DNA from 4 places in the Bradyrhizobium ontarionense genome. Region 2 is predicted to be linked to each of the others. Evidence: riboswitches for the same ligand, from Rfam matches in the RefSeq annotation. Region 2 holds a riboswitch; each other region holds the start of a gene.

Region 1 (7,157 bases), 2.6 Mb from region 2:
GCGATGCGCCACGTCCTACGATACGCCCCTCAGCTCCGCTCAACTCACACCCCCATTCCAAATGTATGACGTTTTTAACAAAAGATCATACGGAGTCGCAAGGTGGCTTAGCTCGAGCGGGTGCTCGGTTTTTCGCACTCAAGAAGCGAGATCAACACCTCGCTATCGGATGAGCTGTGCGGCCGATTGTCAGAGCGGGTCGGTTCGGCCGTGGCGGCAGGTGACGATCCGCATCCGGCCGCATTTTTCAGAGCCGTGCTCACTCCACCACGCCCATGCCTCCACCACGACGACTGTCGCAGGCGGCAATCTGCAGCTCGGCGTTTGCTTACCTTCACCAAACCAACGCAAGCAGTACATCCAGGTCGAGGTCGCTTTCGCAATGATCCGCCAGCGCCTCGATCGCGTCGTTCGATGCAGCGTTCGAACCCAGGCCCGAGGTCGCGGCGCAGGCCTGCCACAACCAGGCCGACCGGAATTCGTCGCCCCGGAAGATGCCGTGCAGATCGCCGCCGACGATCCGGCCGTCGACAGTGACGGCGCCAGCAAACTATCAACGGTCATGCGTTCGACGTCGAGAAGTGTCTACGCAAGCAAATCAGCTTGCGAGAATACGAAGCGCTAGAATCCAGCAAATCTGGCTTCAGCAACTTCCAAACTTCGATCTTTAATGCCTTGGCGATCTTTTCGATGTTGTCGATCGACACATTCCGTTCACAGCGCTCTACCGAACTGACGTAGGTCCGGTTGATTTCAGCGTCGTTTCACAGCGTCTCCTGGCTAATACCCTGGGCCGCTCGCGACATTCGCATGTTACGGGCCAGGATCTCCCTCGCTCGGCGTCTATGGGCTCGCCTTTCCACGACGCATATCGAGCCGATTGACGCTTAACTGCAGTATTCGCCGAGCGTCGCACGGCGCGCAGTTCGCGTTCGGCAGCATTGTTGGTCATGCACAGTCGGCCGTCGTCGATGAAGCGCGTGAACACCGCCCAGCGCTTGAGGCTGTAGTCCATCGCCTTGACGGTTTCGCTCTTGCCGGACTTGGACTCTAAACGGCGCTGGGTGAAATTTCGGTGGCAGGTCATTGCGTGTCGGAAGGGGCGTCGCTGGGTCGAGCGACGTTGAGGCAGACCACCGAGATGCCGATCTGAGATTGATCGGCATCTGATGATTTCCGATGTCAAGGTTTGCGTATTGAGCCGAGTGTGGCGTTATTTCTGTATCAAAGCCCGGTTCGATTTGAACGGAGCGAGAAGACGGACGATCTCGCAGACGGCGACGAGTCCGACCAGCCAGGCGGCGCTGGTCAGCCCGAGGCGGGCGACGATCGCAAGCGTGAAGCTACCGGCGCCGCCGAGAACAGGGGTGACAGCGAGCAGTGCCAGCTCGTAGGTCGCGTAAGCGGCAAGAAGCATCAAGGGCAGTGCGGCCGGTAGCGGTAGAGCACGGGATCGTTGCAGGACGACGCGGGCCACGAAGGTGGCGGCCAGCGCGGCCACGCCGATCGCAACGCCCCAGGCGAGCGTATTCGCATCGACAGGATAATGAAGGGCGCCGAAGCCGATGCCCTGGTTGACCAGCCAGGCGCCGACCACGGCAGCCAGCGCTGATCGCAGCGGCAGCATGGCAGCGGCGATCACTGCAAAGGCCGCGAACGGCGTGGCGCAGGCAAAGGCGAAGCTCGCCAGGGCGCAGGCGGCCACCAGCAGCAAGAAGCAGAAGGCGGCAGCATGCTGCCGCGGAACGGGCGTGAGGCGGGCCTCCGCCGGAGATGTCGTGATGTCGAGAGCCATGGGTTGTCTCCTCTGGGGTTGATCGTAGTGTATTCGCGACGAGAGCAACAGCCGTTTGGGCTGTCAGTGTGGAATCTCCGCGGTGTCGGCCTCCTCGCCATGATCGGGGCGGTCGAGCGCTCCCAGCCAGGCCCGCAGTGTTGCCGATTCCACGCCGGAGGCCTGCAGCTGACGCAAGGTCACGCGCGCTGTCGCACGCGCGATGCGATCGCCGGGCGAGTCGGCTGCTGAGGGAGGCCGGTTCGCCACCACATGCGCTGTGACGTCGCGCTTCAGCGCCAGAAGGCGCGGATCGCCGTAGCGATCCAGCAGGTGCTGGAAAGCGGCGAGATGACCGGCGACGAACGGCCGTGGTTGGCGGAGCGGGTCGCGCAGCGGATGCGGCGGATAGGCGTGGGCGCAGGGAATCCAGCCGTCCGGCAGCGGCTCGGTCGCGGCGTGGGTGCGGCGATGGGCGAGCAGCTTCGGCAGGATGTGGGTGTGCGGCCCGTCCGGGCTGCGGCCGCCCGGCGGCGGGATTGGCTGGAAGATCTCGGCCCGGCCGATGCGGCTGATGAAGACGCGGTGCGGGCTCGCCGCGAGCATCACCTGCATCAGCTCGTCGTCGGGGGCGAACAGCGATGCGCCGGCGTGCCGGCGCAGGGCGGCGATCACTTCCGGATCCCGGCTGCGGACACAGACGTCGACCTGCAGCGTCGACAGGCCGAGATCGAACAGGACGGCGTCCCTGTCCTCCGGACGCAGAGCATCACGGTCAGGACCTAGATCGGTGATGCCGGTCCGCTGGCCCATGGCGCAGGCGTTGCGCGGCAGGCAAAGCGCCACGCGATGGCTCCAGTCGCTGCGCGTCGGCAGCTCCGATGCGATCAGACGAAGTTCGGCATGGGCGCGGAAGCAGATGCCGCCTCGCGCCGTCACCGCGCCGATCATGCCGGAATCATCGATAAGCTCGACCAGCTCCCCGGCATCGCGCGTGAACTCACCGATCGCACCGAAGGTTCCGAGGCTCCAGCCGGTCTCGACATCGGCGAGAAAGTCGCGAAGCTGATCAATCGGCACCATGTCGTTGCTCTCCGTCGTTACGTCATTGTCCTATTGCGCCCCATAACTTGCCACCCGGATGCCGCCGAACACGCCAAGGCCCGGAGCCAGGAAGCCGGTCGGATTCTGGTAGTGCCGGTTGAAGAGGTTATCGATGCGGCCGAACAGCTTGATCTGGTCGGATAGCGCGTAGTCGCCGCGCAGGTTCACGAGGGTGTAGCCGGACGCGACGAGGCCTGAGGTCATGCCGTCGCGGCTGACGTCGAGCCAGTCGCTGACATGCAGCAGCGTGGCCGAGACGGTCAACGCATCAAGCGGCGTCCAGACCGCCGTTGCGCTCCATTTCTCCTTCGGTCGTCGCAGCAGCTGCAGACCCGTCGTCGCGTCGACCGCGCGGGTGAACGTGTAGTCCGCACGCAGCGACAGCCGGTCCGTCAGCCTCGCCGCCACGAAGCTCTCGGTGCCCTCGGTGGTGGCGAGCCCGACATTGGCGTAGGAGGTGAACGTGTCGTTGAAGTTGATCAGGTTCGTGATGCTGTTGTGGAAGTAGGTCGTACCAAACCGGAAGCGTTCTTCGAACAGCGGCTGCTCGAATCCCGCATCATAGCCGGTGCTCTGCTCCGGCTTGAGGTTCGGGTTGGCGAAGAAGTTGAAGGCCGGGAAGTCCTGGTAGAGCTGGCTCAAGGTCGGCGCCTTGAAACCGGTGCCGTAGCTCGCCTTCAGCTTGGTCTCGGTGAACGGCAGGATGACGGCCGGCGCAATCCGATAGGTGCCGTGGCCGCCGAATTGATCGTTGACGTCGTTGCGCAGGCTCGCGACCACGAACACGCGCTTTGCGAACTCGCTCTGCAGCTCGATGAAACCGGCCTTGTTGCCGTTCTCGGCCGCAAGACCCGTCGTCCGCAGCCGGTCGGTCTGCTGCTCGAGACCGACGATGAAGTTGTTGTGCGGAGCGAGCTCGGTGACCGCGTGCCAGTCGTATTTGATACGCTCACCGGTCGAGATCGCGGCAATCGGATCGCCCGCCGTGAGGTCGGACGTCCGGTTGTTCACATAGTTGACGCCGAAATAGTTCCTGATCCGGCCGTCGAGCAGCGACCACACCGCTTCTTGGCGCGTCGCGAACTGGTGCACGGTATGGGTGCTCTGGGCCGCGTTCGGGACGCTGGGAAAGCCGCCATCGCCAGTGAACAGCAGGGTGGCGTCGGTGTAGCGGATCACCGAATTCAGCGTCCAGGCCTCGTTGAGGTCGATCCCGAATTTGGTCGAGGCGGTAACGTTGTCGTAGGCGTTGCCGATCGCCTTCTGTCCTGCCGGCAGCAGCTGCTGCGGCGTTACGGGGATGTCGCCGGCATGGAGATGCGCGACATTGACCGCGTAGTTCACATTGTCCTGCGAGCCGCTGACGCCGGCCGACTGGTTGAAGGTCTGGAACGAGCCGGCCTCGATCGAGGCCGTCGCTCGCGCCGGGCCATCGCCCTTGCGCGTGACGACCGAGATCACGCCGCCGATCGCATCGGAGCCATAGAGGCCGCTCTGTGGGCCCCTGAGCACCTCGAACTGCTGGATGTCCGAGGTCAGCAAATGGGCGAAGTCGAAGGCGCCATTGGCATTGGTGACGTCACCGACGTCGATGCCGTCGATCAGGATCGTGGTGTGATTGGAGTTGGTCCCGCGGGTGAAGACCGAGCTCTGGCCACCAGGGCCGCCGGTCTGCACGACGTTCAATCCGGGAATGGTGGCGAGGATGTCTGGCACGCTGCGTAACTGCTGCGTGGCGATGTCCTTCTCCGTGACCACCGAAATCGCGTTCGCCACGTTGGCGGCCGGCGTCACGATGCCGGTCGGGCTGACGACGAGTTGTGCGTTAGCCGGTGCCGACGTGGCAACTGGGGCCTGTGAGGGCATAGGCTGTGGCGGCCGTACCCGCGGCGTCTGCGTCGCGCGCTGCACGACGGGTTTTGGTCGTGGCGTCACCCGCGGCGGGTCGACCTCGACGGGCGGCAGCAGGTTGGGAGAGGCGGACTGCTGGGCATTCGCCGGGGCTGCCCCGAAAGCGGCGAGAGCGAAAAGAGCGGTCGACGACAACAGGCCGGCGCGTTCGCGCCGGGCGATAGACAGAAAAGAGAACACGAGGGACCCTGGGCATGACGTCAGTGGCACGTCACCGCGAACGAGGTCCCACACCAGATAATACTATCCGGCGCAGAAACGATGCCAATAAACGCCCCGACCGGCATCTTCGCGTGTGACCACGGCTGACGGCAGGTCTCCTGGCTCGCGGGTCGTCACCTCCACGCCGCCTTCCCGGGACCGAGATTTCCCAGTGGCATCTGGCGCGAGATTCGCCGCTTACAGTTGCGGGGGCAGCTGCGGCCTTCGATCATGTCTCCTGCGAGACTTGTCCGGCACCGCATTCCCTTTTGAGCCCCTGTTAGGGGGCACCGTCGCGTTCATGTTAAGAGTTTGTCAAAGTTCGAGTCAATCGGTCGATCGGGTATACGGATGTCTAACCTGCACTGTTGCTCAAGCGTGACAACCATGTCGTCTCTCCGGCCGGGATGACTTCTGCGAGCGACTCGCGAAGCGAGGCACGGCGCAACGAGGCAACCCGCGTTCGGCTATCGATTTATCGACGATGCCCGGCCATAACGGCGGCGAATGCCGTCCGAGCAGTCCCGCCGTCAGTGTCCAGATCGAACGGACGTTCCCGAGCCGGGGTGCAGCGCCCGGATCGCGGCCGACATTGCCGCGGACCCGGCATTTGCAACTCTGTGCTCCAACAGCAGCGGAGCATTCGGCAGCGGCGTGATCATCGAGCCGGAGTGGGCCGTGGCGCCTTTCCATGCGCCGACCATCCTGACCTGTCTCACCGTCCTCGTCCTCGCAGCCGGCAGTTGCTGGCTGCTGGTGAGAGGCCTGAAGACGCCGACAACGGCCGCTTATTTAGCGGTGATGGATCACTGGCTCATGCATGGATGCGACCGGCCGGGCCGGCCGCAACATTGGTCTGATAGATCACTTGCTCTGCGTCGAATGTGCCGGGATCCATTGCGGATCCCGGCATCATGTCATCGACGTTCCTGGCGATGCGGTCTAGTCCCAGCTCAGCGCGCCGCCATTCTGGTACTCGATCACGCGCGTCTCGAAGAAGTTCTTCTCCTTCTTCAGATCCATCGCCTCCGACATCCATGGAAACGGGTTCTCTGCCTCCGCAAACACGGGCGGCAGTCCGATCTGGGCGCAGCGGCGATTGGTGATGAAGTGCATGTACTGCTCGCATAGCGCTGCATTCAGTCCCAGAAAGCCGCGGGGCATCGTATCACGCCCGTAGGCGGCCTCGAGCTCGGCTGCCTCCCGCAGCATGCCGCGCAGTTCCTCCTGGAAGTCAGGGGTCCACAGATGCGGATTTTCGATCTTGATCTGGTTGATGACGTCGATGCCGAAGTTCAAATGGATGCTCTCGTCGCGTAGGATGTACTGGTACTGCTCGGCGATGCCGACCATTTTGTTGCGGCGGCCGAGCGACAGGATCTGCGCGAAGCCGGTGTAGAACCACATGCCTTCGAACACGACATAGAACGCGACGAGATCGCGCAGGAAGGCCTGGTCATGCTCCGGCGTTCCGGTCCTGAAGGTGGGGTCGTCGAGGTGCTGCGTGTGCTTCAGCGCCCAGGCCGCCTTGTCGGTGATCGATGGCACCTCGCGGTACATGTTGAAGAGCTCGCCTTCGTCGAGACCGAGGCTCTCGACGACGTACTGGAAGGTGTGGGTATGAACGGCCTCCTCAAAGGCCTGTCGCAGCAGATATTGCCGGCATTCCGGGTTGGTGAGGTGGCGGTAGATCGCCAGCACGATGTTGTTGGCTACCAGCGACTCGGAGGCTGCGAAGAAGCCGAGATTGCGCTTGATGGCGCGGCGCTCGTCGTCGGTGAGTCCGTCGCGCGACTTCCACAGCGCGATATCGGCCTGCATCGATACTTCGGTCGGCATCCAATGATTGTTGCAGGCGGAGAGATACTTCTCCCACGCCCAGCGGTACTTCAGCGGCAGCAGCTGATTGACGTCGGCGCGGCAGTTGATCATCCGCTTGTCGTCGACGGAGACGCGGCCTCCGGCGCGATCGATCGCGCCGAGACCGCTCTGGTCTGCGGGCTCCTGTCTCGCCGGCTCGAGCCTCGCGAGGACGGCCTGCCGCCGAGGGGCGAGCGAACGGACCGTGGCGACCGCGGGCTCGGTATCTGACCAGTCTAGCATCGTGGCTTCCCTTCTTATTCTTGCTGTTCTTACTGGCACGCTTCGCAGTCGGGATCGTCGATCC
Region 2 (7,157 bases):
AGGCAGGCCGAGGGCATCCTCGGCCGGCAGACGTCTGGCGTCGGCGAAATGCGGGATGAGGCCGAGCGACGCCCACTGCGTCCGTGCCGCAATCTCGGTCATGCCCGAGGCAAACAAGGCGGGATCGCCGCGGAACTTGTTGACGAGGAAGCCCGCGATGAGCGCGGCGTCGTCCGGCGCGAGCACCGCCTTGGTGCCGACGAGGCTCGCGATGACGCCGCCGCGATCGATGTCGCCGATCAACACGACCGGAGTTTGGGTTGCTTGCGCGAAGCCCATGTTGGCGATGTCGCCGGCGCGCAGGTTGATCTCCGACGCCGAGCCCGCGCCTTCGACGAGCATGATGTCGGCATCGGCAGCCAGGTGATGAAAGCTGTCCAGCACCGCAGCCATCAATCGCGGCTTCATCGCCTGATAGGCGGATGCCTTGGCGTGGCCGATGACGCGGCCCTGCACCACGACCTGCGAGCCGATGTCGCTTTGCGGCTTCAGCAGCACCGGGTTCATGTGGACCGAGGTCGGCCGCCGCGCCGCGCGCGCCTGCAGCGCCTGGGCGCGGCCGATCTCACCGCCATCGGCGGTGACGGCGGCATTATTCGACATGTTCTGCGGCTTGAACGGCGCCACCCGCAGGCCGCGCAAGGTCAGCGCGCGCGCGAGGCCCGCGACGATCAGCGATTTGCCGACGTCGGAGCCGGTGCCCTGGAACATGATGGCGCGCGCGGGCATGATCTAGAACTCGATGCCTTCCTGCGCCTTCACGCCGGCGGCGAAGTGATGCTTCACGAGCCCCATCTCGGTGACGAGGTCGGCGGCTTCGATCAGTTGGGGCTTGGCGTTGCGCCCGGTGACGACGACGTGCAGATCGGGGCGTCGCGCCGACAGACTTGCGACGACGTCGGCGATCGGCAGATGGTCGTAGCGCAGCGCAATGTTGAGCTCGTCGAGGATCACCAGCCCGATCGAGGGATCGGCCATCAACTCCAGGGCCTTGGCCCAGGCCTTCTCGGCGGCGGCGACATCGCGTGCGCGATCCTGGGTTTCCCAGGTGAAGCCTTCGCCGAGCGTGTGCCACGACACCTGGTCGCCGAAGGCTGCGATCGCCTTGCGCTCGCCGGTCTCCCAGGCGCCCTTGCCGAACTGCACGACGCCGATGCGAAAGCCGCGGCCGAGGGCGCGCAGCATCAGGCCCCAGGCCGCCGTCGACTTGCCCTTGCCCTTGCCGGTGTGGACGATCAGCAGGCCCTTTTCGATCGACTTCGACGCGACTTCGGCATCCTGGACGGCCTTGCGGTTCTCCATCTTGGTCTTATGGCGCGCATCGTCGGCGTTCTCGGTCATCGGCATGTCCTCATCTCACCATCATTTCAAGGTCAGCGGCAGACCCGCGGCCATCAGGATCACGCGATCCGCAACGGCCGCGACGTCCTGGTTCAGTCGGCCCTGGGCATCGCGGAACGCGCGGGCAAGCGCATTGTCCGGCACGATGCCGAGACCAACCTCGTTGGATACGGCGACGATGGGACCGCGCGCCATCGCGAGCGCCTCGATCAGCTCGGCACATCGTGCCGGAACGTTCATGTCGGCGAGCATCACATTGCTGAGCCAGAGCGTCAGGCAATCGATCAGCATCGGCACGCTCGAATTTGCCTGTGCACGGACCAGGCCTGCGAGATCATGCGTGGTCTCCAGCGTCTGCCATCCCTCGGCGCGGCGTCCCTTGTGCTGCGCGATTCGGTCCTTCATTTCGTCGTCGAACGCCTGCGCGGTCGCGATGTAGATCCAGGGCGGGGCGCAGGCGGTCACGAGGGCCTCGGCGTGGCGGCTCTTGCCCGAGCGCGCGCCGCCGAGCACCAGGGTCAGGCGCGGGAGGGCAGGATGCGGGAGGGCGGGGGGCATGGCTCCGGGACGGCTCCAGGATTCCGATTGACGGGCTTCGGCTCGATCCGTATCTAACAGATGACGGTTCTCCGAAAGGAGAGATTTAGGGAACACGGTGCGGGATCACACCCAAGGCCGTGGCTGCCCCCGCAACTGTAATCGGCGAGTGTGAGGCCAAAAAGCCACTGGGAAACCGGGAAGGCGGTCTCACGCGGCGACCCGAGAGCCAGGAGACCTGCCGTCGACATTGCTGTTGGCCGACCCGTCGCGCGGGGAGTCGCGATGCTGGTTTTGATCCCGCCGGGATGGGCGGGATGCCGTCGGGTGCAGCGCATTTTACGGAACTCTTCTGGGGTCCGGAAGCGACGGAGACGGCCATGCAGTGCAATCCTTCTCGGATGATCAAAGCTCCTGTGATCAAAGCCCGTGTGATCAAAGCCCTTGGCGTGATCGCCTGATTGATGTCCGCATCAGCGAAGAGCGAGACGACGTTGTTCGTCTGCATCACCTGTCGTGCCCAGGCGGGCGAAAACGCATCGGATGATCAGCCGCGCGCCGGAGCCCGGTTGCTCGCGGCCATCGAAGCGGTGCCATCGGAGCTGCGGCCCGCCGTCACGGTCGTCCCGGTCGAATGCCTGTCGAACTGTAATCGTGCCTGTACGGTCGCCGTGACTGCGCCCGGCAAATGGACCTATGTGCTCGGCGCGCTCGATCCGGACGTGCATGCCGAGGACGTGCTGGCCTTCGCACGGCTGCACCAGCAGCACGAGGCGGGCCTGCCCGCGTGGCGGGAACGTCCCGAATACATCAGAAAAAACACCATCGCGCGCGTGCCGGCAACGCCCGCTCCAAGTCGGACACAAGAGGCACCGCTGCCATGACGAAGTCGTTCGCCAAGACGCCTTGCACCATCGTGACCGGCTTTCTCGGGGCCGGCAAGACCACGCTCGTGCGCAACCTGATCGAGACCGCGAACGGACGGCGGCTCGCCATCATCGTCAACGAGTTCGGCGATGTCGGCATCGACGGCGACATCCTCAAAGGCTGCGGCGTGCCGGATTGCCCGGAGGATCGCATCGTCGAACTCTCGAACGGCTGCCTGTGCTGCACGGTCGCCGATGATTTCGTGCCGGCGCTTCGCAGCCTTCTCGATCAGAAGGAGCCGCCCGAGCACATCGTGATCGAGACGTCCGGGCTGGCGCTGCCCAAGCCGCTGGTGCAGGCGTTCAACTGGCCCGAGATTGCGACGCGCGTCACCGTCGACGGTGTCGTGGCGGTCGTCGACGGGCCCGCCGTGATGGCGGGGCGCTTTGCCGACGATCCCGTGGCGCTTGCCGCGCAGCGCGCCGCGGACGATTCGCTCGATCACGACAATCCGCTCGAGGAGGTCTACGAGGATCAGCTGCTCTGCGCCGACCTCGTCGTGATGAACAAGAGCGACCTGATGAGCGACGAGCAGCGCAAGCATGTCGCGTCGGAGATCACGGCGAAGGTGCAGCGCGCCGTCAAGGTGATCGCGACCGAGCACGGCCGGCTGTCGGCCTCGGTGCTGCTCGGGCTCGGTGCCGCCGCGGAGGACGATCTCGCGGCGCGACCGTCGCATCACGACAATGAGGCCGAGCACGATCACGATGATTTCGAGAGCTTCGTGCTCGACGTGCCGGCGCAGGCCTCGCCGGATGCGCTCGTCGATCGCATCGCGGCGGCTGTCGATGCCCATGACGTGCTCCGGGTGAAGGGCTTCGTGGAGGTCGCGGGCAAGCCGCTGCGTCTGCTGGTGCAGGCCGTTGGCAGCCGCATCCAGCATCAGTTCGAGCGGCCGTGGCGCGCCGGTGAAGCGCGGCAGGGGCGCCTGGTGGTCATCGGTGAGCGCGGCCTCGATGCCGCTGCGATCAAGAGCCTGATCGCGGGCTAGGCGAGGCCGATGCATCTCCTGGCGACATCCGGCGCTGATATCGACGACCTCGAACAGGCCGTGGATCTTGCGCAGTCGCCTGCCGAGGTCGTGGTGCTGTCGTTCTCCGACAGCGACCTGTCCGCCCTGGCCGAGGCCTGGACGGCATCTTCAGCCGAGCTGCCGAGCCTGCGGCTTGCGAGCCTGAAACGGCTGAAGCACCCGATGTCGGTCGATCTCTATATCGACCGCGTCGTGCTCGGCGCGCGCGCCGTCGTCGTGCGCTGTCTCGGCGGGCTCGACTACTGGCGCTACGGGCTGGAGCGTCTCGCTGCCGTCTGCCGGAGCCGCGGCATCCTGTTCGCGGCGCTGCCGGGCGATGACCGCGCCGACGAACGGCTCGATGCGTTGTCGACATTGCCGCCGGAGACGACGACGCGGCTCTACGGCTATCTGCACGAGGGCGGCGTCGGCAATGCGCGCGAGGCGCTGCGTTATCTCGCTGCGCTGCTCGGTCGTGACACGCGTTTTGCCGAGCCGGTGGCGATCGGCTCGATCGTCGGCTTCGTGCCGGATCGCGGAGCCGTCGCGATCGACGATCTCTGCCGATCGGACGACGGGCGGCCGACCGCGCTGGTCGTGTTCTACCGCGCCAGCCTGCTGGCGGCCGACACCGCAGGGATCGCCGAGCTGATGGCTGCGGTCGAGCGTGAAGGGCTCGCGGCGGTGGCCGTTGCGGTGACCAGCCTGAAGGATCCCGGCATTGCCGCGCCGCTGGCGCAGTTGATCAGGCAACGGCGTGTCTCGATCATCCTGAACGCCACCGCATTCTCCGCCTTGCGCGACGACGGTACCAGCGTGCTCGACCTCGCCGACGTGCCGGTGCTGCAGATCGTGCAGGCGCAGAGCACCGAAGAGGCCTGGGCCTCCTCGTCCCGCGGCTTGTCGCCGACGGATCTCGCCATGAACGTCGTGCTGCCCGAGCTCGATGGCCGTCTGCTGGCGCGGCCGATCGCCTTCAAGGGTGAGACGGCGGCAGATGAACGCCTGCAGTTCGGCGTTGCACGGTATGTGCCGCAGGCCGATCGCATCGCCTATGTCGCGCAGCTTGCCGCGCGGTGGGGCCGGCTGCGGGCGCTGCCGGCCGCGGAGCGGCGCATCGCGCTGATGCTGTCCGACTATCCCGCGCGCGGCGGACGCCGCGGCTATGCGGTCGGTCTCGACACAAGCGAGAGCGTGGCGAGCATCGCGGGGCTGCTGGCAGGCGCAGGATACGACGTTGGAGGCGCGCCTCCAGCCGCTCGGGATGTCGAAGCGTTGCTGCGGGACGGGGCGGATGAACTCATCGTGCCGCTCGCGAGCTATCAGCGGACGTTTGCGCTGCTGCCGGATGATCTGCAGCGCGCCTTGCAGGAGAGTTGGGGGACGGCGGACGCCGATCCGGCGTGTCGCGACGGTGCATTCCGCTACCCCGTGTTGCGGGCCGGAAAGCTCTCGATCCTGCTGCAGCCCGACCGCGGCAGCCGCGCCGATCGCAAGTCCGGCTATCACGACACGACGGTGCCGCCGCGGCATGCCTATGTGGCGCTCTACGCGCATCTGCGCGAGGCCGAGCGGATCGACGCTCTGATCCATCTCGGCGCGCATGGCACGCTGGAATGGCTGCCGGGCAAGGCGCTGGCGCTGTCCCGCAATTGCTGGCCGGAGGCCGTGCTCGGCCCGCTGCCGGTGATCTATCCGTTCATCGTCAACAATCCCGGCGAGGCGATGCAGGCCAAGCGCCGATTGTCGGCGCTGACGCTCGGACATCTGACTCCGCCGCTGTCGCAGGCCGGGCTGCATGGTCCGCTGCTCGAGCTGGAAGGCCTGGTCGAGGAATATGCCGAGGCCGACGGGCTCGACAAGCGGCGCATGATGCTGCTGGAGGACGAGATCGTCGCGCGAGCCTGGCGGAACGGCCTCGCTGCGGATTGCGGTCTCGACCGGACCATGAGCGGACGCGAGGCGATCGCGCAGCTCGATGCGCAATTGTGCGACATCAAGGAACTGGCGGTGCGCGATCGTCTGCACGTGTTCGGCCGGGCTCCCGATGCGACCGCGATCGATCTGCTCACCGATGCGATTTCGGCGGTGTCAATGCAGGGCGGCGAGGCCATCGATCGCTCGCAGATCGCAGTGCGGATCGAGGCGAGCGCAACGGCTGAGCGCAGCGCGCTGCTCGCGGCCCTCGACGGCCGACGGGTGGCTGCCGGACCCGCCGGCGCGCCGAGCCGCGGGCGGCTCGACGTGCTGCCGACGGGACGCAATCTGACCGCGATCGATCCACGCGCGATCCCCACGCGCACGGCCGCGCTGGTCGGCGTGCGTGCGGCCGACGAGGTGATCCGTCGCTATCTGCAGGATCACGGCGACTACCCGCATGCGCTGGTGCTGGATCTCTGGGCCTCCGCATCGCTGCGCACCGGTGGTGACGATCTGGCCCAGGCGTTCGCCTATCTTGGTGCGAGGCCACGCTGGGACTTCAATTCCAACCGCGTCACCGGCATCGACGTGCTGCCGCAGGCCGTGCTCGACCGCCCGCGCATCGACGTGACGCTGAGAATCTCGGGGCTGTTTCGCGATCTGTTCGAGAGCCAGATCGCGCTGTTCGACCTTGCCGTGCAGACGGTGGCTGCGCTCGATGAGGACGATGCCGACAATCCCCTGGCGGCAGCGCGACGCCGCGGCGACAGTCTCGCGCGCGTATTCGGTGGCGCGCCCGGCAGCTACGGCGCCGTCGCTGCCGACCTCGCGCTCGGGATGCACTGGGAGAGCCGGTCGCAGCTCGGCGAAGCCTATCTCGAAAGCACAGGTTACAGCTTTGGCGGGGTGCATGACGGAGTGCCTGCCTCCGATACGTTCCGCGAACGCGTCCGGGCCGCCGATGCGCTGGTGCATCCGCAGGACGACCGTGAGCGCGACCTGCTCGACGGTGAGGAGGTGGCCGATTTCGCCGGCGGCTTCGCGGCAGCCGCCGCGGCGCTCGGCGTTACGCCGGCGCTCCTGCACCTCGACACCAGCCGCCCCGAAGCGCCGAAGGCGCGGACCTTCAGCGAGGAGATTGCCCGGGTGGTGCGCGGCCGTCTCACCAATCCGCGCTGGATCGCGGGAATGCTCGCGCATGGCTACCGCGGCGTCGCGGAGATCGCACAAGGGATCGATGCGCTCTATGCCTTCGCTGCCACGTCCGACGCCGTCCCCGAGCATCTGTTTGATCTGGCACATGCGGCGCTGCTGCGCGACGAGGCAGTCTTGGACGGCATGGTTGCGCGCAATCCGGCGGCTGTCACTGCCATCGTGTCGCGGTTCGAGGACGCCTTGCGCAGGCAGCTGTGGGTGCCGC
Region 3 (7,157 bases), 780 kb from region 2:
GCGCAGCGGCAGCATGGCAGCCGCTGTGACCGCGAAGGCCGCAAACGGCGTCGCGCAGGCGAACACGAAACTCGCCAGCGCGCAGGCTGCGGTCAGCAGCATAAGGCAGAACGCTGGGGCAAGCCGCTGCGGCACGGGCGTGAGGCGGGCCTGCGCGGGGGATGTCATGATGTCGAGAGCCATGGGTCGTCTCCTTCGGGTTGATGGTAGTTCATTCGGGATGTCGATGACAGCGGTTCACTGGCCGGGCGGGAGCGTTCACTCCACCCCGTAGCTTGCCACCCGGATGCCGCCGAACACGCCGAGTCCCGGCGCCAGGAAGCCGGTCGGGTTCTGGGTGTGGCGGTTGAAGAGATTATCGATGCGGCCGAACAGCTTGACCTGATCGGAGACCGCGTAGTCGCCGCGCAGGTTCACGACCGTATAGCCGGGTGCCACGAGTCCGGTGGTCATGCCGTCGCGGCTGACGTCGGGCCAATTGCCGATGCGCAGTACGGTGGCCGATACGGTGAGCGCATCGACAGGCCTCCACACCGCCGTTGCGCTCCATTTTTCCTTGGGACGGCGCAGCAGCTGCTGGCCGGTGGTTGCGTCGATCGCGCGGGTGAACGTGTAGTCCGCGCGCAGCGAGATCCGGTCCGTGAGCCGCGCCGTCACGAAGCTCTCGGTGCCTTCGGTGGTGGCGAGCCCGACATTGGCGTAGGAGGTGAAGGTCGCGTTGAAATTGATCAGGTTGGTGATGCTGTTGTGGAAGTAGGTCGTGCCGAAGCGAACGCGGTCCTCGAACAGCGGCTGCTCGAAGCCCGCGTCGTACCCGGTGCTCTCCTCGGGCCTGAGGTTCGGATTGGCGAAGAAGTTGAACGCGACAAAGTCCTGATAGAGCTGGCTCAAGGTCGGCGCCTTGAAGCCGGTGCCATAGCTGGCCTTCAGCTTGGTCTCCGTGACCGGCAGGATCACGGCCGGCGCGATCCGATAGGTGCCATGTCCGCCGAACCGATCGTTGACGTCGTTGCGCAGGCTCGCGACCAGGAACATGCGGCTTGCGAACTCTGTCTGCAGCTCGATGAAGCCGGCCTTGTTGCCGTTCTCGGCGGTGAGGCCCGTGGTCCGCAGGCGGTCGGTCTGCTGCTCGAGCCCGACGATGACGTTGTTGTGCGGAGCGAGCTCGGTCACCGCGTGCCAGTCGTATTTGATGTGCTCGCCGGTCGAGACTGCGGCGACGGGATCGCCGGCCGCGAGATCGCACGTCCGGTTGTTGACGGTGTTGACGGCGAAATAGTTCTTGATGCGACCGTCGAGCAGTGACCATACGGCTTCCTCGCGCGTGGCGAGCTGGTGCACGACATGGGTGCTCTGGGCCGCGTTCGGGACGCTGGGAAAGCCGCCGTCGCCGGTGAACAGCAACGTCGCGTCGGTGACGCGGACCACCGAATTCAGCGTCCAGGCCTCGTTGAGGTCGATGCCGAATTTGCTCGAGGCGGTGACGTTGTCGTAGGCGTCGCCGATCGCCTTCTGCCCGGCCGGGAGCAACTGCTGCGGCGTGACCGGAATGTCGCCGGCATGGAGATGCGCGACATTGACGGCGTAGTTGACATTGTCCTGCGCGCCGCTGACCCCGGCCGACTGGTTGAAGGTCTGATACGATCCGGTCTCGATCGAGGCGGTCGCGCGCGCCGGTCCATCGCCCTTGCGGGTGATCACCGAGATGACGCCGCCGATCGCATCCGAGCCATAGAGGCCGCTCTGCGGTCCCCTGAGCACCTCGATCTGCTGGATGTCCGAGGTCAGCAGGTGGGCGAAGTCGAACGCGCCGTTGGCGCTGGTGACGTCGCCGACCTCGATGCCGTCGATCAGGATCTTGGTGTGATTGGCGTTGGTCCCGCGCGTGAAGACCGAGCTTTGGCCACCAGGACCGCCGGTCCGCACGACGTTCAATCCGGGAATGGTGGCGAGGATGTCGGGCACCCCGCGGAACTGCTGCGTGGCGATGTCCTTAGCCGTGACGACCGTGATCGCGTTCGCCACATGGGCGGCTGGCGTCACGATGCCGGTCGGACTGACGACGAGTTGTGCGTTGGCCTGGGCGGGGGCAACGGGGGCCTGCGAGGCCGCTGGCTGCGATGGGCGTGCTCGCGACGTCTGTACCCCGCGCTGCATAGCCGGCTTCGGGCCTGGCGGCTTACGTGGCGCGTCGACCTCGACCGGGGGCAGCAGGTTGGGGGAGGCGGATTGCTGGGCGGTGGCCGGAGCCGCGCCGAACATGGCGATGGAGAACAGGACGCTGGACGACAACAAACCGGCGCGATGGCGCCGGGCGACAGATAGCAATGAGAACACGAGGGAACCTCGGCATGACGTCAGTGGCACGTCACCGCGAACGAGGTCTCACACCGGCCAATGAAGCCCGGCGTGAAAACGATGCCAATAAACGCCCCGACCGGCATCCTCGCGTGTGACCACGGCTGACGGCAGGTCTCCTGGCTCGCGGGTCAGTACCTCGACGTCGCCTTCCCGGGACCGAGATTTCCCAGTGGCCTATGACGCGAGATTCGCCGCTTACAGTTGCGGGGGCAGCTGCGGCCTTCGGATGATCCCGCGTGGGGGATCCGTCCGTCACCGCATTCCCTTTTGAGCCCCGGTGGGGGCACCGTCGCCGCCAGCGTAGAAGCCGGCCGAAGTCGGAGTCAATCGATCCCTCGGGCTTTCCCACGACCGGCGGCGATTGTTGCCGAAGCATCACGCCGGTCTTGCCGGGGATGCGGATCACTTTCGACTATCGGTCCGTCGGAGATCGCGGTTATAATGTTACCAGACATCGTTTTCGCGTTGGCGCGCCGCTTGGTGCGGCCTCGGCGAGCCGAACGGCAATATAAGGAGCTTCATCGTGGCAACAGCGACGTCCCTTCCAGTCACTCTGCCCACAGCCATTCCCGTGCGCGAGATTCTGCCGTGGGCGATCTTCGGCGGCCTGATGCTCGCTCTCGGCATCTATTTCGTCGGCGTCGAGGAGGGCGCGGCCGCCCTGTTCAGCAGCACGTACGTCCACGAATTCGTCCATGACGGACGGCATCTGCTCGGGTTCCCCTGCCACTGAACGGTCGGAGCCGCCTGTTGCACGCCCGTCGTGACGGCGCGGACGGCGCATCTGTAAGAGACGATCGATGACGGGGCGATTGCTCCTGCGTGGAATGCTGGCCGGCTTGGTCGCCGCACTTCTTTCCTTCGGCTTTCTCAAGCTGGCCGGCGAATCATCCGTCGAGCGCGCGATTGCCTTCGAGACCACGCTGGATGAGGCGAAGGCCAAAGCCGGGGCGGAAGAGGCCGCGGCCAAAGGCCAGCCTGCGCCAGTCGCGGCGGCCGAACCCGAGCTCGTCAGCCGGCCCGTCCAGGCCGGTGTCGGACTGTTGACCGGCGTTGTCGTCTACAGCACGGCGTTCGGCGGCCTGTTTGCGTTGGCATTTGCGCTTGCCTACCGCCGCATGGCCGATCTTGGTGCGCGGGCCAGCTCGGCGTTGCTCGCCGCGGCCGGCTTCATCGCCGTTTACGTGACGCCCATGCTCAAATACCCGGCCAATCCCCCGTCGGTCGGACTGGCCGAAACGATTGGGATGCGGACCAGCCTGTATTTCGCGATGATCCTGATCTCGCTCGCCGCGATGGTCGCCGCGGGCATGTTGCGCATCCGCCTGGTTTCGCGTGTCGGCGCGTGGAATGCGGCGCTGATTGCGGCGGGGATCTATATCGTTCTCATGAGCGGAGTTGGCTTCGCGCTGCCGAACGTGGACGAGGTGCCTGATGGCTTTCCGGCTGCCGTGCTCTGGCAGTTCCGCCTCGCGTCTTTCGGCGGACAGGCGATCATGTGGGCGACGCTCGGGCTGTTGTTCGGCGTCTTCGCCGAGCGTCAGATGGCGCAGCATGGCGCGCGCGCTTGAACGGCTTCGGTGTCGGCGGGCATGACGACACGCCTGCATCTCATCTGCTCGGCCGCGACCTCGTCGACGGCTGCCGTTGCCTTCGCGGCCGACGAGCCGCTCGATTCGCGCGGACGAGACAGCCTCGTCAGGCTGGCCGGCCGGCTGCCTTCGTGTGACGTCGTGCTGCGCAGCCCGGCGCGCTGCGCCGCTGAGACCGCCGCAGGCCTGGCGCTGCAAGCCAAGCCGGAGCCTGCACTTCGTGACTGCGATTTCGGCCGCTGGGCGGGACGATCTCTCGCTGAGGTCCAGGCGGAGGCGCCGGACGCCGTCGCCGACTGGCTGCAGAATCCCCGTGCGGCTCCGCATGGCGGCGAGTCCTTCATGGACGTGATGGCGCGCGTCGGCGAATGGATGGAGGGTCTGCTCGCCGTCGATGGCTCGGTCCTTGCGGTCACGCACGCGCTGGTGATGCGTGCGGCGATCGCGCATGTGCTCGGGGTGGGCCCGCAGGCTTTCCGGCGCATCGACGTCGCGCCGCTGGCGCGAGCGAGGTTGTCCGGCGTCGACGGGCATTGGACGCTCGCAGCCCTCTTCCCGTTGAAGGACGACCGATGACGGCGCGCAGCCGGTGCCGTGCAATCGCGCGCCGAGCGCTGTGCTGCCTCATCGTCGCGGCCGCGATCATCATGGTCGCGGCGCCGGCCCGTGCGCATCATCCGCGGCCAGCGGACGGCGCGCTGATCGGAGTTGCCGTTCCGGCGATCGGCCATGGCGAGATGCTGGTGGTTGCGCGTTATCGATCTGACATCCTCGATCTGGCGCAGCGTCAGGTCCGAACCGATCCGACCTTGCGCCGGCTCGCGGGCTTCGTCAGCCTGCAATATTTCGCCTGCCTGTGGGGCCTCGTCCCCGGCAGTCTCACGGACGAGGCGAGCCCGTTCAACGAGTGCTCCCATGCCTACGTGGCCGGAACGCGTGCGCTGCTGGCGCATATGGCCACGATGCCGGGCGATCAGTCCGCAGCGAAGGCGCTCGAAGCCCGGATCGCGGCGGACATTGCCGCAGATCCGATCTTCGCCGCGCTGTGCTCGAACAGCAGCGAGACGTTCGACAGCGGTGTGATCGTCGGGCCGGAGTGGCGGCTGGCGCCGTCTCATGGTCCGACCGTATTGACCTGTCTGTCCCTGCTGGGTCTCGCCGTCGCAGGCGCCTGGCTGCTGTCGCGCTGCTTTCCGGCGGCCCATCGCCGGACTTCGTCCGGAGCCGCTTAGCTCGGACGGCGCGTTCGTCCGAGTGGAGGGGCTACGCTGGAGCGGCGAGATCTGTAGGTGGGATTTGGTGCTTTGATGCAGAGAGCCGTGATCCGTGTGAGAGTCGAGCAATCGCGGCGTGGACAGTAGGCTCCCCCTCCCCGTTCTTACGAGAGAGGGTTGGGGTGAGGGGCAGACGCACAGAAAGTGCGAGTGGTTAGACCTGTACCCCCTCACCCGGATTGCATCTTCGATGCAATCCGACCTCTCAGCGCGAGCGAAGCTCGTCGCGCCCCCGCAAGCGGGGAGAGGTTAGTTAGCACCGCGCAAGCGGCAAATTCATCGCTTCGCGACCGCAGCTTGATCACGTCTCACGTAGATCTATGCACCACCGTCTCACGCCGGCCGCCGGCCCGCTCACTTCTCGACCCTGTTGTGCACCATCCAGAACCGCAAGGTGCGCTGGGCGGTGTCGAGCGACAGCCGCCCATAGTCGCGCTCGGCGAGCTTGAGCGTGTCGGTGTCGATGGCGTGCTTGATCGGCCGATGGACGAGAATCTTCTCGACCGCCGACCAGGTGAGGCTGGCCGCCCGGCAGGGGATCAGCACGATGTCGGTGCGCGGACCTTCCAGCACCTTGGCCATCATCTCGGTCGGCACGTTGTTGAGCAGGCCGAGGGCGGCGGCGATCTCGCCGAAGCGGCGGGTCTCGGCGAAGTGGCCGATCGCGGGGTCGTTGAGCTCGTTGAGCCCTTTCATGCGCTTCACGGCCTCCTCGGCGAGCGTGAAGTCGCGCCCGATCAGGCCGCCATCGCTGCGCGCGACGTCTGCGATCGCCTTGAGGACCTTCTTGATCTCCTGCTGCAGCGCCGGCGGCGCTGAGGACATCAGCTTGGCGCGGACGGCGTCGGTGGCGCGGCGCAGCAGGTCGCGCAGGTGCTTGTTGGGCAGGTCGACGCGCAGCCCGATGATCTCGCTCAGCTCGTCGTCGTTCTCCGCATGCGCCATCATCCCGGAATAGCCGGTCTCGGAGAAGCGCGCCGTCTGGTTGTTGGCGAGCTTGCGGATGACCTGGCGCTCGCCGCGGTCGACGATGATGTCGGTCACCGCCTCGGTCAAATGCTGGCGGCTGGAGATCGCCATCAGGTGGTCCTGGCCCTTGGTCGAGGCGACCTCGACCAGCGTACGCTCGGACAGCCGGGTCGAGTGCATCAGCACGCTTTCGGCGACCGAGATCTCGTCGTCCCGGGCGAGGCGCTGGATCACGTCGACGGGTGCGTAGTCGACCGGGGCGAGATGCTTGCTGAGCTCGGCCCGCGCCCGCGTCTCGACACGGGACACCAGCATGCAGAGCACGTTGTCGAACACCCTGATCTGGTCTTCGCTGAGGCGTTCGCCGTCGTGCAGGAACAGGTTGGTGACCTGGCGCAGCGTGTTCACGCGTTTCTCGGACGAGCCGCCGCGGACGGCTGCTTCGAGTTCGGTGATGATCGACTGTTCGGAAGGTGGAAGCTGTTCTGGCTGATGCACGGTCATGCTCGTCGGGGTCCGGATTGCCGGAGGCCAGCGACGCGTGTCTGGTCCCGCTGCAAGGCTCTCGGCGGCACCAGTTTTCTGCACGGGCGATAACAAGGCGTTAGGGGCGGGGGGCGTAGTACTCCGGAGAAACACGGATACGGAAAATTAAGACGAAGCGGCTAAAGCGAAAACATAAGCGGGAGCCGGATCTCGACCGGTTCGTCAATCGCGGCGATGCCCGGATCGGCACCCGCGTTTCGGCGGGCAGTGACGGCGCTATTGCCGGAGAGCAAAAGGTTAACGATCTCAAATCGTCAGAGACGTTCCTTCATCCAATCTTCAGGTTTCCTGCCAGCTTACCTCAGTCGTAATCCTTCAAGGATCGAAATCTAACTCACATTCTTGGTGCCGCTTCACGCGCTGCCGCCGGGTCGATGCTCCGCGCACCACGTCGCAGGCGGGCGAGGCGATCCCC
Region 4 (7,157 bases), 2.6 Mb from region 2:
GGACGGCAGGCCGCGCAGGCTCTTCAGCTTGGCTTTGTAGCCCGCGAGCTCGGCCGGCGTCGGCAGACTGCCATGGACGAGCAGATGCGCGATCTCCTCGAACTCGCAGGTCTCGGCGATGTCGAGGATGTCATACCCCCGATAGTGCAGGTCATTGCCGGTGCGACCGACCGTACAAAGAGCGGTGTTGCCGGCCACGACGCCGGAGAGCGCGACCGATTTCTTGCGCGCCGGCGTGGCCGGCGTCGTCGATTGTTCTGCCATGGATCCTCCGTTCGTTCGTCTTGTCGTTCGCTGGCCCCTGTCTCAGGACGCCCAGTCGAAGATTCCCCGTGCGCGGCTGTCTCCGAGCTTCTCCGGGTCGACCGAGAATGTGAGCGACGCGACATCCTGTGCCGACAGCTCCGGCAGACGCTCCACGAGAGCAAGGAATCGATCCTGCTCGGCAGCATGGACGACGCCGGCCGCGAGCTGCCTGAACTTGTCGACATATTGGGCACGGGCAAACGGCCTGGCACCAAGTGGATGGGCATCGGCCACCGCGATCTCGTCCTCGATGATCGATCCGTCATCGAGCGTTACGACCACGCGCCCGCCGAACGCCTTCTGCTTCGGATCGTGACTGTGGTAGCGCCTCGTCCATTGCGGATCTTCTGATGTCGAGATCTTGTGCCACAGCGCGATGGTCTCGGGGCGGTTGGCTCGCTCCGGCGCATAGGATCTCGCGTGATGCCAACCACCGTCCTCGAGCGCGACCGCGAAGATGTACATGATCGAATGGTCGAGCGTCTCGCGGCTTGCATTCGGGTCCATCTTCTGCGGATCATTCGCGCCCGTCCCGATCACGTAGTGGGTGTGATGGCTGGTGTGGATCACGATGCTCTCGATCCTGTTGAGATCTCCAATTCTCGGTCCCATTCGCCGCGCAAGATCGATGAGCGCCTGGCTCTGATATTCGGCCGAGTGTTCCTTGGTATAGGTGTCGAGAATCGCGTGCTTGGGCTCGCCCTTTTCCGGGAGCGCGACGCTGTACTCCGCCTTTGGCCCGGACAGCAGATACGCAATGAACCCGTCCTCCCCTTCCCAGGCCGGCGACGGCGCACCTTCGCCGCGCATCACGCGGTCGACCGCCTCGATCGCCATCTTGCCTGCGAACGCGGGCGCATAGGCTTTCCAGCTCGATATCTCGCCCTTGCGCGACTGCCGGGTCGTGGTGGTGACGTGAAGCGCCTGCTGCACGGCTTGGTAGATCGTTTCGGCCGGGAGCCTGAGCAGCGCGCCGATTCCCGCCGCCGCCGACGGGCCAAGATGGGCGATGTGATCGATCTTGTGCTCATGCAGGCAGATCCCCTTGACGAGATCGACCTGGATTTCATAGCCGGTCGCCACGCCGCGCACGAGCGCCGCACCGTCAAGGCCGCAATGCTGCGCCACGGCGAGGATCGGCGGAATGTTGTCGCCGGGATGCGAATAGTCGGCGGCGAGGAAAGTATCGTGAAAATCCAGCTCGCGCACGGCGACACCATTTGCCCAGGCCGCCCACTCCGGTGAGAGGCGCTGCCGTTGGGGCAGACCGAAAACCGTCGCGCCCGGCTTGAGAGGATGGGCGATGGACTGCGCTCGCGCGCTCGCAACCGGACGGCGCGCCAGCGACGCAGCAGCGACGGCCGCATTGTCGATGATGCGATTGCCGATCATCTCGATGATTGCGGGTTCCACTGCAACCGGATCAGCCGCGACCTCGGCAATCTTCCAGGCCAGCTGATCTGCGCGCGGCAAGTTCTCTGACGATTTGTGGGTCCTGACCTTGTGCGACTTCACGACGACAAATTCCTTTCGATCTCGTCTGGGGCTGGGACATCGATGGGCGTCGGACGTCCCGCGGCATCGACGGCAACCATCTCGAAGGAGCCGCGCATGGCGACTCGCCGCGAGCCCGTCACCAGCGTTTCCGCGACGACTTCAACGACGACGGTCATCGACGAGCGTCCGATGCGCTCGACGTGGGCAGTCAGCTCGACGAGCTCTCCCACGCGAACCGGTTCATGGAATTGCACACGGTCAGATGCAGCCATCACCACCGCACGGCGTGCCCGGCGGGTCGCGGCAACGAACGCCGCCTTCCCCATCAGACTCAGCGCCGCGCCACCAAACAGCGTGCCGTAGTGATTGGCCTGCTCGGGAAAGACGATCTCGACGAAGCGGGTCGGTTCGGCCGCGCTGGAGGTAGGCTGAAGAAGGACTTGCATCGATGAGGCGTCCGGGTGCTCTTGCAAGTTGGTTCGGTGTTCGCAATATCTGCAACGCGAGACACGCGCCTAGTGCTGAAATGGCAAAGCTTTGCGAAGCTCCTCGCGCAATTCAGCGAAGCTTGCGAAGAGACTTGCGATAAGACTTGCGGAGAGCCCGATGAAGAAAGCCTATATGGGAGTACGCTTGAAGCGGCTGCGCGAAGAGCGCCGGCTGACCCAGCAGGCGCTTGCATCGGCCATCGGCATCTCGCTGAGCTATCTCAATCAACTCGAGAACAATCAGCGTCCACTGACGATCCCGGTTCTGCTCAAGCTGAACGCAGCGTTCGGCGTCGATATTCAGCTGTTCTCGGAAGATGACGAGACGCGCTTGATTGCCGACCTGCGCGAGGTCCTGTCCGATCCGCAGATCGGCGAGACGATCTCCACGGCGGAGCTGCGGGAGCTGGCCGCAAACATGCCGGCGATCGGTCGCGCGCTCGTCACCCTCAACAGCAAGCACCGTCAAGCGATCGAACGAGCAGCGGCGATGGCAGCGCGGCTGGGTGAAGACCGCCAAGCGGAGACCGTAATCCTGCCGTCGACGCCCTACGAGGAGGTCCGCGACTTCTTCTATGCGCGGCACAATCACATCGCAGAGCTCGATGATGCCGCCGAGCACATGGCGCAAGCCCTCACCCCGACGGGAATGGTGACGCCGGCCATTCTCAGCGAGCATCTGCGCGCCAGTCACGGCGTCACGGTCGCGATCGACGGATCATCGACGGGGTCGCACCGCCGCTTCGATCCGAAAGCAAAGACGCTGCATCTATCACGTCTGCTGGAGCCCGGGCAGCAGGCGTTCCAGCTTGCAACACAGATCGCCATGCTGTCGCTCGACCGCGAGCTCATGGCGCTCGTCGAAGGCGGCAGTTTCAGGAACGCCGAGACGAGCGTGCTCGCCCGCATCGGCCTCGCCAACTATTTCGCAGGAGCATTGATCATGCCCTACGGCCGCTTCCTCGCCGAGGCGAGGAGACTGCGCTATGACATCGAGCTTCTCGGCGATGAGTTCGGCGTCGGCTTCGAGACGATCTGCCATCGTCTGAGCACGCTGCAGCGTCGCGGGGCGCGCGGCGTTCCCTTCTTCTTCATCAGGGTCGATCGCGCCGGTAACATCTCGAAACGCCAGTCGGCGACGGACTTCCATTTCTCGCGAATCGGCGGAACCTGTCCGTTGTGGAACGTCTACGAGGCGTTCGCCAGTCCGGGGCGCATTCTTACGCAACTCGCGCGGATGCCGGACGAGCGAACCTATCTCTGGATCGCGCGCACGGTCACACACCGAAGGGGCGGCTATGGCTCGCTGAACAAGACGTTCGCCGTCGCCCTGGGATGCGACGTCAGGCACGCCCCCGAAATCGTCTATGCAAGCGAATTGAACGTCGACAATGCTGCGTCAGCCACTCCCATTGGCACCGGATGCAAGGTGTGCGAACGTGCGAACTGCCCACAGCGCGCCTTTCCGCCGCTTGGGCGCCCGCTGGTCATCGACGAAAGGCAATCGTCCTTTGCGCCATATGCAAGTTCAGCCAGATGACATCGTCAGCCCGATGACACGTGCATGAGTGCAGAGCGTGATCGTTACCTCGATACGTCCAAAGTGGCGTCCTTGCGCACGGTCGAGTTCTCCCCCTCGCAGCAGCTGACCTCGGGCAGCACCAAGAAAGCGAACACAGCCCTGCGGCTGATGCGCTCGATCTTTCGACAGAAGCTCGATTGCGTGGTGCAAGATACTGCATCCGGTGTCTCGATCGCGTGCCCGCGTGCGACAGAAGCCGAGATCCTGTCGCTCTGCGCGGTCGTCGAGGAACGGCTCGGCCTGTTGCAGCAGCAGCCTCTGTCCGCCAAGACCGTGGAACAGATTCTCTCGATTTCAGGGGCCGAACGACGGCGCTGGTCGAAGGACGGTCGCTTGCCAAGCGCCGGGCAGTCTTTCTTCAGTCAAGGCAAGAAGCAGGTGAGCCTTCCCATCTACGCCCCAGAGGTCATCCGCAGCCTGGCCGCGCGCCCCGATCAGGTCGCGGCGTGGCGGCGCGCCGATGCGGGCACGGAACCGCGTCCCCTCCACAGCGAATCTTTCCAGGGCCGCTAACGAATCGTTGACACTCCGCATCGAATATCACCACATATGGACGTCACGGTTCCACTGCTTCGCAAGATGTGGTGGCTAAGAGGGAAGCCGGTGAACCACTTTGACAGGTGGAATTCCGGCGCTGCCCCCGCAACTGTCAGCAGCGAGCTGCCTCCGAATGACGTCACTGGCGCAACCGCGCCGGGAAGGCGGGAGGCGAGCGATGACCTGCGAGCCAGGAGACCTGCCGCGACAACCTGAACGTCCACGGGCGGGGTGTCCCGGCGGTCGCTGGCACGGCATCGTTCGGCGTTTCGCCGCGCGGTGCGCTGCTGCGCCCCTGTCTGCCCCGTCCAAATGCAAACTGCGCATCACGGGGCCCTTGATGTCACTCAGCTCGACCTTCGCCGACAGCGATTCCGCATCCATCATCCAATTGCGTTCCGACCCGCCGGCTGCCGCGCAAAGCGCGCCCGGCATGCAGATCATCCGCCGCAACGGCAAGGTCACTCCATTCGACGCCACCAAGATCTCGGTGGCAATGACCAAGGCTTTCCTCGCCGTGGAGGGCAACAGCGCGGTTGCATCGCGCCGGGTGCATGAAAGTGTCGAGCAGCTGACCGCCGAGGTCGTCTCGGCGTTGATGCGCCGCGCCGGCGACGGCCGAACCTTCCACATCGAGGACGTGCAGGATCAGGTCGAGCTCGCGCTGATGCGCAGCGAGCACCACAAGGTTGCACGCGCCTATGTGCTGTACCGCGAGGAGCGTTCACGCAAGCGGGCCGCAGACGTCGCCGCCGAGCGGACGCAAGCCGCGGAGCCGGTGCTGCGCGTCACGCTGGCCGACGGATCGCGCGCCAGGCTCGACCGCCGCCGGCTGGAGCTGATCATCAACGAGGCATGCTCCGGTCTCGACGGCGTATCGGCTGCGCCGGTCCTCGCCGAGACGACCCGCAATCTCTACGACGGCATCACTCACGACGAATTGGCACTCGCGCCGATCATGGCCGCACGGACCCTGGTCGAGCAGGAGCCCAACTACGCCTATGTCAGCGCCCGCCTGCTGCTCGACAAATTGCGCGGTGAGGTGCTCTCTCATGTCCACGGCGTTGCCACCTCTGCGTCGCAGGCCGACATGACGACCCGCTACGGTGAGTATTTCCCGGCCTATGTGAAGACCGGTATTGCTGCCGAGCTGCTCGATCCCGAACTCGCCCGCTTCGACCTCGACAGGATCGCGGCTGCCCTGAAGCCGGAACGCGACCTCAAGTTTCAGTTCCTCGGCCTGCAGACCCTGTATGACCGCTATTTCCTGCACGAGCGTGGCAAGCGGATCGAGCTGCCGCAGGCCTTCTTCATGCGCGTCGCCATGGGCCTCGCGCTCCGCGAGATCGACCGCGAGGCGCGTGCGATCGAATTCTACGATCTGCTGTCATCGTTCGACTTCATGGCGTCGACGCCGACGCTGTTCAACGCCGGGACGCTACGCCCACAATTATCGTCCTGCTTCCTGACCACCGTATCCGACGACCTCGACGGCATCTTCAAATCGATCAAGGACAATGCCCTGCTCGCGAAGTATTCCGGCGGACTCGGCAACGACTGGACGCCGGTCCGCGGGCTCGGAGCGCACATCAAGGGCACGAATGGCGAGAGCCAGGGCATCATCCCTTTCCTGAAGGTAGCCAACGACACCGCGATCGCGGTCAACCAGGGCGGCAAGCGCAAGGGCGCGGTCTGCGCCTATCTCGAGACCTGGCACGTCGACATCGAGGAGTTCCTCGATCTGCGCAAGAACACGGGCGACGACCGCCGCCGCACCCACGACATGAACACCGCCAACTGGGTGCCGGACCTGTTCATGCAGCGCGTTGCCGAGGACCGGGAATGGACCTTGTTCTCGCCCGACGAAGCGGCCGATTTGCATGACCTGACGGGCAAGGCCTTTGCCGAGCGCTATGCGGCCTATGAAGCCAAGGCCGCACGCGGCGAGCTCAGGGTGTTCAAGACCGTCCGGGCCGCCGATCTGTGGCGGCGCATGCTGACCATGCTGTTCGAGACCGGCCACCCCTGGATCATCTTCAAGGATCCCTGCAATCTGCGCTCGCCGCAGCAGCACGCAGGCGTGGTGCATTCGTCGAACCTCTGCACGGAGATCACGCTCAATACCTCCCACGACGAGGTGGCCGTCTGCAATCTCGGCTCGATCAATCTGCTCGCCCACGTCACGGCCGACGGCCTCAATTTCGGCAAGCTGCAGCGGACGGTGAAGACTGCCGTGCGGATGCTCGACAACGTCATCGACATCAACTTCTACACCATCCCCGAGGCACGCCGCTCCAATCTTCGTCACCGGCCGGTCGGTCTCGGCCTGATGGGTTTCCAGGACGCACTGCACGCGATGCGGATTCCGATTGCCTCCGAAGCGGCGGTCACGTTCGCCGACAGCAGCATGGAGGCGATCAGCTATTGCGCAATCGCAGCGTCGTCCGATCTCGCCGCCGAACGCGGCCGCTACCCATCGTTCGACGGTTCGCTGTGGTCCAAGGGCATCTTGCCGTTCGATTCGATCGAGCTGCTCGCCGAGGCGCGTGGCGGCGTCGAGATGGATCGCTCAGCAACGCTCGACTGGGACAGCCTTCGCAAGAAGGTCACGACTTCGGGCATGCGCAACTCCAACGTCATGGCGATCGCACCGACCGCGACCATTTCGAACATTTGCGGCGTCGCCCAGTCGATCGAGCCGAGCTACCAGAACCTCTACGTCAAATCGAACATGTCGGGCGATTTCA

Evidence for each region. A riboswitch is a leader RNA that binds a small molecule or an ion and turns the genes downstream of it on or off. The one in region 2 is predicted to bind cobalamin.
Region 1: it holds a riboswitch for cobalamin, as region 2 does, so the genes downstream of both, LQG66_RS25720 (TonB-dependent receptor domain-containing protein) here and LQG66_RS36965 (DUF1636 domain-containing protein) in region 2, are expected to answer to the same signal.
Region 3: it holds a riboswitch for cobalamin, as region 2 does, so the genes downstream of both, LQG66_RS33385 (TonB-dependent receptor plug domain-containing protein) here and LQG66_RS36965 (DUF1636 domain-containing protein) in region 2, are expected to answer to the same signal.
Region 4: it holds a riboswitch for cobalamin, as region 2 does, so the genes downstream of both, LQG66_RS25730 (ribonucleoside-diphosphate reductase subunit alpha) here and LQG66_RS36965 (DUF1636 domain-containing protein) in region 2, are expected to answer to the same signal.

The regions. Positions count from the first base shown of each region.
Region 1 covers NZ_CP088156.1:5,816,359-5,823,515, forward strand. The annotation lists gene LQG66_RS25695 (hypothetical protein) at 221-625, shown strand; partial or broken gene LQG66_RS25705 (IS66 family transposase) at 914-1,186, opposite strand; gene LQG66_RS25710 (hypothetical protein) at 1,214-1,795, opposite strand; gene LQG66_RS25715 (DUF6925 family protein) at 1,859-2,857, opposite strand; gene LQG66_RS25720 (TonB-dependent receptor domain-containing protein) at 2,888-4,969, opposite strand; cobalamin riboswitch at 5,083-5,300, opposite strand; gene LQG66_RS25725 (ribonucleotide-diphosphate reductase subunit beta) at 5,933-7,093, opposite strand; gene LQG66_RS25730 (ribonucleoside-diphosphate reductase subunit alpha) at 7,123-7,157, opposite strand, start outside.
Region 2 covers NZ_CP088156.1:8,382,130-8,389,286, forward strand. The annotation lists gene LQG66_RS36950 (cobyric acid synthase) at 1-729, opposite strand, end outside; gene cobO (cob(I)yrinic acid a,c-diamide adenosyltransferase) at 733-1,341, opposite strand; gene cobU (bifunctional adenosylcobinamide kinase/adenosylcobinamide-phosphate guanylyltransferase) at 1,363-1,899, opposite strand; cobalamin riboswitch at 1,947-2,138, shown strand; gene LQG66_RS36965 (DUF1636 domain-containing protein) at 2,343-2,762, shown strand; gene cobW (cobalamin biosynthesis protein CobW) at 2,759-3,796, shown strand; gene cobN (cobaltochelatase subunit CobN) at 3,806-7,157, shown strand, end outside.
Region 3 covers NZ_CP088156.1:7,604,148-7,611,304, forward strand. The annotation lists gene LQG66_RS33380 (hypothetical protein) at 1-183, opposite strand, end outside; gene LQG66_RS33385 (TonB-dependent receptor plug domain-containing protein) at 259-2,262, opposite strand; cobalamin riboswitch at 2,451-2,667, opposite strand; gene LQG66_RS33390 (CbtB domain-containing protein) at 2,885-3,094, shown strand; gene LQG66_RS33395 (CbtA family protein) at 3,162-3,932, shown strand; gene LQG66_RS33400 (histidine phosphatase family protein) at 3,954-4,529, shown strand; gene LQG66_RS33405 (hypothetical protein) at 4,526-5,185, shown strand; gene LQG66_RS33410 (DUF2336 domain-containing protein) at 5,582-6,694, opposite strand; gene LQG66_RS33415 (hypothetical protein) at 7,058-7,157, opposite strand, start outside.
Region 4 covers NZ_CP088156.1:5,823,978-5,831,134, reverse strand. The annotation lists gene prpC (bifunctional 2-methylcitrate synthase/citrate synthase) at 1-264, opposite strand, end outside; gene LQG66_RS25750 (MmgE/PrpD family protein) at 307-1,821, opposite strand; gene LQG66_RS25745 (acyl-CoA thioesterase) at 1,818-2,249, opposite strand; gene LQG66_RS25740 (short-chain fatty acyl-CoA regulator family protein) at 2,410-3,831, shown strand; gene LQG66_RS25735 (hypothetical protein) at 3,856-4,386, shown strand; cobalamin riboswitch at 4,416-4,631, shown strand; gene LQG66_RS25730 (ribonucleoside-diphosphate reductase subunit alpha) at 4,751-7,157, shown strand, end outside.